Sediminitomix flava: one gene and its partner. The protein of the gene in region 1 interacts with the protein of each later gene in a pairwise test. Links are inferred from orthologs where the notes say so. Each region holds a gene or a part of one and is shown on either strand. Other genes may lie near its edges.

The links.
Region 2: the proteins of BC781_RS01630 (region 1) and dnaE interact in binary tests that used the Escherichia coli proteins (3 or more experiments, as listed by UniProt). The link is inferred for Sediminitomix flava from one-to-one orthologs.

The regions. Positions count from the first base shown.
Region 1 is NZ_QGDO01000001.1:438,822-441,939, forward strand. Bases 244-3,036 are described here. They hold BC781_RS01630 (pyridoxal phosphate-dependent aminotransferase), read right to left. Parts: upstream 2,350-3,036; coding sequence 1,138-2,349; downstream 244-1,137. Other genes in these bases: BC781_RS01625 (bifunctional heptose 7-phosphate kinase/heptose 1-phosphate adenyltransferase), read right to left, coding at 244-996; BC781_RS01635 (hypothetical protein), read right to left, coding at 2,473-2,805. Also shown: more of BC781_RS01625, read right to left, coding at 10-243; BC781_RS01640 (M13 family metallopeptidase), read left to right, coding at 3,049-3,118. UniProt on the Escherichia coli protein: Shows aminotransferase activity with methionine and histidine as substrates, and to a lesser extent also with phenylalanine.
Region 2 is NZ_QGDO01000005.1:369,036-374,158, forward strand. What follows is about bases 298-5,095. They hold dnaE (DNA polymerase III subunit alpha), read left to right. Parts: upstream 298-638; coding sequence 639-4,895; downstream 4,896-5,095. Other genes in these bases: BC781_RS18965 (MATE family efflux transporter), read right to left, coding at 298-412; BC781_RS18975 (DUF4837 family protein), read left to right, coding at 4,999-5,095. Outside these bases: more of BC781_RS18965, read right to left, coding at 1-297; more of BC781_RS18975, read left to right, coding at 5,096-5,123. UniProt on the Escherichia coli protein: DNA polymerase III is a complex, multichain enzyme responsible for most of the replicative synthesis in bacteria. This DNA polymerase also exhibits 3' to 5' exonuclease activity. The alpha chain is the DNA polymerase catalytic subunit.

The DNA of each region.
Region 1 (3,118 bases):
TCTTCTTTTTTAACCTAATATTTTTGTTGCTTCTTCTTCTAATCGATCTTTCTCGATAGGTACAACACCTAAATGTTCACAAACCAAACCTCCTCCAAGGTTAGCTATTTCAGCAACTTTATCAACTGACATTCCTAGTGCCAAACAAGCCGATGCAATACTGATTACTGTATCTCCAGCACCAGACACATCTGCTATTTCTCTACGATGTGCAGGAATATGATATTCATTTTCAAAATCAGTAATATAAACTCCATGCTCTGAAAGAGTAATCATTGCAGAATCCACATTCATTTCATTCTTCAATGCTTTGGTTGCCGATTTTACATCTGCAAGAACATCTGAAGTAGGCTGATAATTTAACCCCTCCATCAACTCTTTCAAATTGGGTTTAAAAAGTGTAGCTCCACCATAAGAAAGAAAGTTTCTTTTCTTTGGATCTACAGTAGTAGGAATATTCTCTTCTTTAGCGAAAGCAATAATTTCTTGAATCAAATTTTCATGAAGAACCCCTTTATCGTAATCCTCAAAAATGATAATATCAATCTTTTTAGAAGCTACAATTTTTTTAAGTTGAGCAATTAAGCTCTCTGATTCTCCATCGGAAATCTGATGACTCATCTCTTGATCAAGCCTTAGCATCTGCTGAGAGCCCGCCAAAATTCTATGTTTAACAGTTGTAATTCTGTCAGCACTCTGAATAATGCCTTCAGAACTCATACCATCTTCCTCCAACAATTGACTTAAGATACGTCCATCCTCATCTTCACCTACTATAGCACAAAGAATAGGGTTTGCTCCAAGTGCTTTAATGTTCCTAGCAACATTAGCGGCTCCTCCAAGTCTATTTTCCCTTTTTTCTGCATTTACAACAGGCACAGGTGCTTCAGGTGAAATTCTACTTACCTTTCCCCACAAATATGAATCGATCATTACATCACCTACGATCAAGACATTCAACTGATTGAAGGCTTCAAAATATTCGCTAACTGTCATAGTTTAGTTCTATTTCTCCTCGTCCAAATCTTACAGTGAGGAGTGACAATAAAAATTCTTATTTCTTTCTAAAAGCCAAAAATAAGAATATCCGTAAAACAACAAGATGTTTTACGGATACATTTGTATTATTCTATATTCTTAAGCAAGTTTTTCTAAAGCCGATTTGATACGACTACAAGCCTCTTTTAGCTCTTCATCAGAAGCAGCAAAAGAAATTCTTAGGCATTTTGGCGCACCAAATGAACCACCATCTACTACTGAAACATGAGCTTCATTCAACAAATACATGGTAAGGTCAACAGAATTCTCAATTTTAGTATCTCCAAAAGATTTTCCGAAGAAAGCACTTACATCTGGAAAAATATAGAATGCCCCTTGTGGTAAATTTGTCTTAATACCATCAATTTCATCCAATAAAGATTTCACTAAATCTCTTCTTCTGAGATAAGCATCTTTCATTTTATTCGTCTCATCCAATGGTCCTGTAACTGCAGTAATTGCTGCTGCTTGAGTGATTGCACAAGTTCCAGAAGTTACTTGACCTTGAATTTTATTACATGCCTTAGCCACTTCTAGAGGAGCAGCAATATAACCTAGTCTCCACCCTGTCATGGCATGACCTTTTGAGAAGCCATTCACAATGATCGTTCTCTCTTTCATCCCCTCGATAGCTGCCATTGAAGCATGCTCTCCTCCAAAGTTGATGTATTCATAAATCTCATCTGAAATCACAAAGATTTCTGGATAATCTTTCAGTACCTCAGCCAAAGCTTCTAATTCTTCCTTCGTGTAAACCGAACCAGTAGGGTTACAAGGAGAAGAATACATGATTGCCTTTGTCTTAGGTGTAATAGCAGCTCTCAATTGCTCTGGAGTCACTTTGAAATCTTTTTCAAGACTACCTTCCACAAGCACAGGTACTCCTTCGGCAAGTTTTACTTGCTCTACATAAGTCACCCAATAAGGTGTAAATACGATAACTTCATCATCTTTATTTACAACACTCAAAAGTACATTAATAAGTGACTGTTTAGCTCCTGTTGACACTACAATGTTTTCCGCTTTGTAGTCCAGACCATTATCTCTCTTTAATTTACTTGCAATTCCTTCTCGAAGGGCAGGATAACCTGGTACTGGAGTATATTTAAAGTGATTGCCTGACTGGATAGCTTCAACTGCGGCATCTTGAATAAATTGAGGTGTTTTAAAATCTGGCTCACCTAAAGTTAGTTTGATAACATCATGCCCTTGTGCTTGAAGTTCTCTAGCTTTTACAGCCATTGCAATTGTTGCAGATTCTGCCAATACATTTAAACGATCAGCTAATTGTGGTGTTGATCCTTGATTCATTTTATGTAGTGTTTCGTTTTTGCCTTTTCCTGAGCTCAAAAATAAAAGGATTTCGTTGATCTCTTCTATTTTTTATGAAAATGAAACACGGATAAGTCAAATTCAACAGAATCCTAACAGGACTTAAATAGGGATTTGATCCGATTTCCTACAGTCTTGATCATCTAAAACAAAAACTAGGTGATGTTTAGATTTAAAGATTTTAGTTTTTACATAATAATCATGCTCGCATGATATCAATCTAATTTTATACCCTGCCTTAGTCAAACTAGTACGAACAGCTGTGCTTGCTTCTATTCTAGAAATCACTTGTTCATCTGTTTTTTCACTCTCTCTTTGAATTTCAATTACGGTTGGAATATATTCTCTGTCTTCATTCACAACTTCTATCAGAACCACTGAATTTGAGGATGAATGATAGAAAAAGGAAAATAATATTATTAGAAGATAGTGCATAGTAAAAGGATTTTTGGCTAATGATGGATTAAAAAGAAGAGAAGTTGATAGTCTAGTACTCTAGTAGGGATATTTGTACGTATTGTTACAAGGCTTTCATAAAATTGCCTTTCTCTAATTTATCGATTATCAACGGCAATAAATATTCATAATCTATGAAAAGATGTCAAAATTATTGTAGATTCGAGCAATTAGCACATGAGTTGAGTTTACACACTTTAACTCTTCGTAAATAACACTTTTATGAAATTTTACTTAAAACCAATTCTAGCCAGTGTCATCTTAGGCGGAGCAATTTCTTGTACTGCTCCTC
Region 2 (5,123 bases), on another replicon or contig:
CTATTGTGGCAGGTGCTGCATAAATACGGATATAGAAATAGTCTTGTGCAAATGAAACGACCTCATCACTACCTTTCAATATTTTAAATGATAGATACTCAATTGGGACTTGTAATAAAATGAGTGCTAAACTTCCTACTGCAGCAATTACTAATCCTCGAAGAAGCGTGAATCGAGCTAATTCAAAGTTTTTCTGTCCGTAAGCTTGCGCCGTAAATCCTGTAGTTCCCATACGTAAGAATCCGAAACTCCAGTATAAAAAGTTAAAGATTATAGTCCCAAGTGCCACCGCTCCCAAGTAAACTTCAGAATCTAGATGACCTAGTAAAGCCATATCTACAAGACCTAATAGCGGTATTGTAATGTTACTGATAATGTTTGGTATAGCTAAGCGAAGAATCTGTTTGTCCATTTTTTATTCAAAATATTTCAATTGCAAAGGTATTCAAATCCTATCGCTATCACCCCATCTATTTTGAGCTAGATACACATTAAGATGAGAATTTTCATATTTTTGTTATTCATTTACACCAGAATGCTGAAATTCTGTTGTATAGTCATACAAAAATGTTAGCGCGATCATTAGCCGTTCGCCTAATTTTGAGGATTTAGTAGTTAACAGCCTAGCTTAGCAATACATGTATCTAATATTTGATACGGAAACCACAGGTTTACCGAAGAATTTTAATGCACCAATAGAAGACCTTGATAACTGGCCCCGTCTTGTCCAGTTGGCTTGGCAATTACATGATGACAAAGGTAATTTGATCAATGCAGAAAACTTGATCGTAAAACCTGAAGGATTCAGTATTCCATTTAATGCAACCAAGATTCATGGTATCACGACAGAAAGAGCGATCAATGAAGGTCATGATCTTTCTGAAGTACTTGAAATTTTTGCAAAGGATGTCGCTAGAGCTGATAAACTGATCGGTCACAATGTTATTTTCGATATCAATGTGACGGGTTCAGAGTTCTATCGTACAGGCGTAGAAAGTCAATTATTAGAAACAGGAACCATTGATACCAAAGATGTATCGGTTGATTTTTGTGCTATCCCTGGTGGGCGTGGCGGTAAATTCAAATGGCCTACGCTTACTGAGCTTCACGTTAAGTTATTTGGTGAAGAATTTGACGCAGCCCATGATGCCGCATATGACGTTCATGCAACTACCAAATGTTTCTTTGGTCTAATAGCTGAAGGTGTCGTTGAGCCTCTTAATGGTATTGCAGTTGAAGATATTGTCTATGAAGCTCCAGAACTAGACGAAGCAAACTTTGTACATCAAGAAGAGTCTGCAAGTAAAGCTGGTGGTTCTATTGATAAAGAAGCAGCTTTAGCTGAATTAAAAGATGAGCCTTTTACACACCTACATTTACATTCCCAATTCTCAATTCTTCAAGCCACTTGTGAAATCAATGCGATTGTAGATAAGGCTAAGGAAATGGGAATGACTTCTGTCGCACTTACCGATATGGGTAATATGTATGCGGCTTTCCATTTTGTAAGAGCAGCTCTTAAAGCAGATATAAAACCTATTGTAGGATGTGAATTCTTCTTATCTGAAGATCGAACAAAGCAAAAGTTTACGAAAGACAATCCAGATAGAAGGCGTACTCAGAACCTTATTGCCAAACATAAGGCAGGGTACCATAACCTTGCAAAGTTAGCTTCTGAAGCTTTCATTTCTGGATATTATGCGGGTTTTCCACGTATTGATAAGAATATTCTTGTTGAGTTTAAAGAAGGCTTAATTGCGACAACAGGCGGATTGGATAGTCCAATTAACCATCTTATTCTAAACGTAGGAGAGGAGCAAGCAGAACAAGAGTTTATTTGGTGGCTAGAAACATTCCAAGATGATTTCTATATCCAATTGATGCGTCATGGTCTTGAAGAAGAAGATTATGTAAATGGTGTTTTAATTGGTTTTGCAAAGAAATATGGCGTGAAATATTTTGCTGCAAATAATGTCTATTATATGGACAAAGAAGGAGCAAATGCCCATGATATCCTTCTTTGTGTAAAAGACGGTGAAAAGCAAGATACGCCAATTGGTAGAGGTAGAGGATTCCGTTTTGGTTTCCCAAATCAAGAGTTCTATTTCAAGTCTCCAGATGAGATGAAAGAACTCTTCTATGATTTGCCAGAAGCAATTCGTACAACCAAAGAAATTGATGATAAAATTGAAGGTTATGAGTTAGCACGTGATGTGCTACTTCCTGCCTTCGATATTCCCGATGAGTTTAAAGATCCATTGGACGATGAAGATGGAGGAAAACGAGGGGAGAATAACTACTTACGTTATTTGACTTATATCGGAGCAAAAGATCGATATGGTGAAATGACAAAAGAACTCAGAGAACGTTTAGACTTTGAGTTGATGATTATTGAGAATACAGGATATCCGGGTTACTTCCTTATTGTACAAGATTTTACGTCTAGTGCAAGAGATATGGGCGTTTCGGTTGGTCCTGGTCGTGGATCTGCTGCAGGTTCTGCTGTTGCTTATTGTATTGGTATTACCAATGTCGACCCGATCAAATATGATTTGCTATTTGAGCGTTTCTTGAATCCCGATCGTGTATCCATGCCCGATATTGATATTGACTTTGATGATGAAGGGCGTGGAGATATTATTAACTGGGTAGTTGATAAATATGGCTCAAGGCAGGTTTCTCATATCATTACTTATGGTACTATGGCTGCCAAGTCATCTATTCGTGACACAGCTAGGGTACTAGATTTACCTTTATCGGATTCGGATAGGGTAGCAAAGCTTGTTCCCGATATGAAATTGGGGAAACTCTTCAAAATGGATGATAACCAACTCCGAGAGAAACTAAACTCTGAACAAATGGAGATGGCTCGTCAATTGAAAGAGATTTCTGAACAAGACAACCTTGAAGGAAATGTACTGAATACAGCTCGTGTACTTGAAGGTTCGGTTCGTAATACGGGGATTCACGCATGTGGGGTCATCATTACTCCCGATGATATCACCAACTTTATTCCTGTATCTACGGCAAAAGATGCTGACCTTCTAGTGACTCAGTTTGATAACTCGGTGGTAGAAGATGCGGGTATGTTGAAGATGGATTTCTTAGGTTTGAAAACCTTGACCATCATCAAAGATGCCATCAAAATGATTAAGGAAAATCATGGTGTTTTAATTGATACCGATGATATTCCTCTGAATGACCACCCAACGTATAGGTTGTATCAAGGAGGTGAAACAAATGGTACATTCCAGTTTGAGTCTCCGGGTATGCAGAAGCACTTGCGCTCACTTGTTCCCGATAAGTTTGCTGATTTGATTGCGATGAACGCCTTGTATCGTCCGGGGCCTCTTGAATATATTCCAAACTTTATTGCACGTAAGCATGGTGAAGAAGAAATCACCTATGACGTGGATAAAATGGAAGAATATCTTGCGGAAACATACGGTATTACTGTCTATCAAGAGCAAGTAATGCTTCTGTCTCAGTCTTTGGCAGGTTTTACCAAAGGTGAAGCCGATATGCTACGTAAGGCTATGGGTAAGAAAATCTTTGCCTTACTAGAAAAGCTGAAGCCTAAGTTTATTGAAGGGGGAACAGAAAGAGGTCATAATCCTGAACGTCTGGAGAAAGTTTGGAAAGACTGGGAAGCATTTGCAGCTTATGCCTTTAACAAGTCTCACTCAACTTGTTATTCTGTGGTAGCTTTCCATACTGGATACTTGAAGGCGAATTATCCTTCAGAATATATGGCATCCGTTCTTACGCACAATATGAACGACATCAAGAAGGTAACCTTCTTTATGGAAGAATGTGCGAGGATGAAGATCGATGTACTTGGTCCAGATGTCAATGAATCTCGAATGGACTTTACTGTAAATGCAGAAGGTGCAATTCGATTTGGTATGGGAGCAATTAAAGGGGTTGGAGAAGGTCCTATTAATGCCATTATTGAAGAAAGAGAAAATAATGGTAGCTATAAAAATATCCATGATTTTGTAGAGCGTGTTAACCTAAAAGCAGTTAACAAAAAAGCTATGGAAGGTTTAGCTTATGGAGGTGGTTTTGATGGATTCAAAGGACTACATCGTGCACAATTTTTCCATACTCCAGAAGGTGATCGCTTAAATGGTATCGAAAAGCTATTGAGATATGGTAACCAATTCCAAGCAGAAAAGTCTTCGGCTCAGATTTCTCTTTTTGGAGCGGGTAGTGGGGTTGAAATGCCAAAACCTAAGCTTCCAGAGTGTGATAAGTGGAGTCAGTTGGTGGAATTGAGACATGAAAAAGAAGTAGTAGGTTTCTTTATCTCAGGTCATCCACTAGATATGTATAAAACTGAGATTGATAATCTTTGTGTACCACTTTCTCGTATTGATCAACACCAAAACCAAGAGATTAAGGTTGGAGGAATGCTTTCTGATGTAAGAATTTTGGAAAGTAAGAATGGTAACAAGTTTGGCTTGTTCTCACTGGAAGACTATGATGGCGTAACTGGGATGGCAATGTTTGGAGAAGCATTTAACCTCAATAAGCATATGCTGAACCCAGGTGAATTTGTATGCATTACTGGTCGAGTAAAAGAGAGTTTTAGGAATAAAGGACAATGGGAGCTTCAGCCTAAGTCAATTATGCATCTGTCTGAAATGAAAGACAAATTCATCAATTCAGTTGATCTTAGAATCAATATTGAAGATTTGAATGAAGTATTGATGAAGGAATTACTCACGCTTTTTGAAAATAACCAAGGGAAGTGTGATGTCAACTTTGAAATCATTGACCAGAAAGAGAAAATCATTCTAAATTTCTTGAATAGAAAGTTTAAAATAGATCCTTCAAATGAATTAATTTCAGGAATTGAAAATCTTGAAGGAGTAACATATAACGTACATTAAAATGTAGCTTCTACCTTTAAATTTTGGATTATAGGTAGAAGCTTTTATATTGATTAAAACTTAAATCATTAGGCTAAAAAACACTAACATCAACGATATTCTTATGAAGAAATTAATGAAGTTATTCTTTGCGTTTTCGATAATTGCAGTCACCTTTTTAAGCTCTTGTAATTCTAAAAAAGAGGGAAAAGAAAAAGTAGCGGATACTACAAATTATGCATTACCATC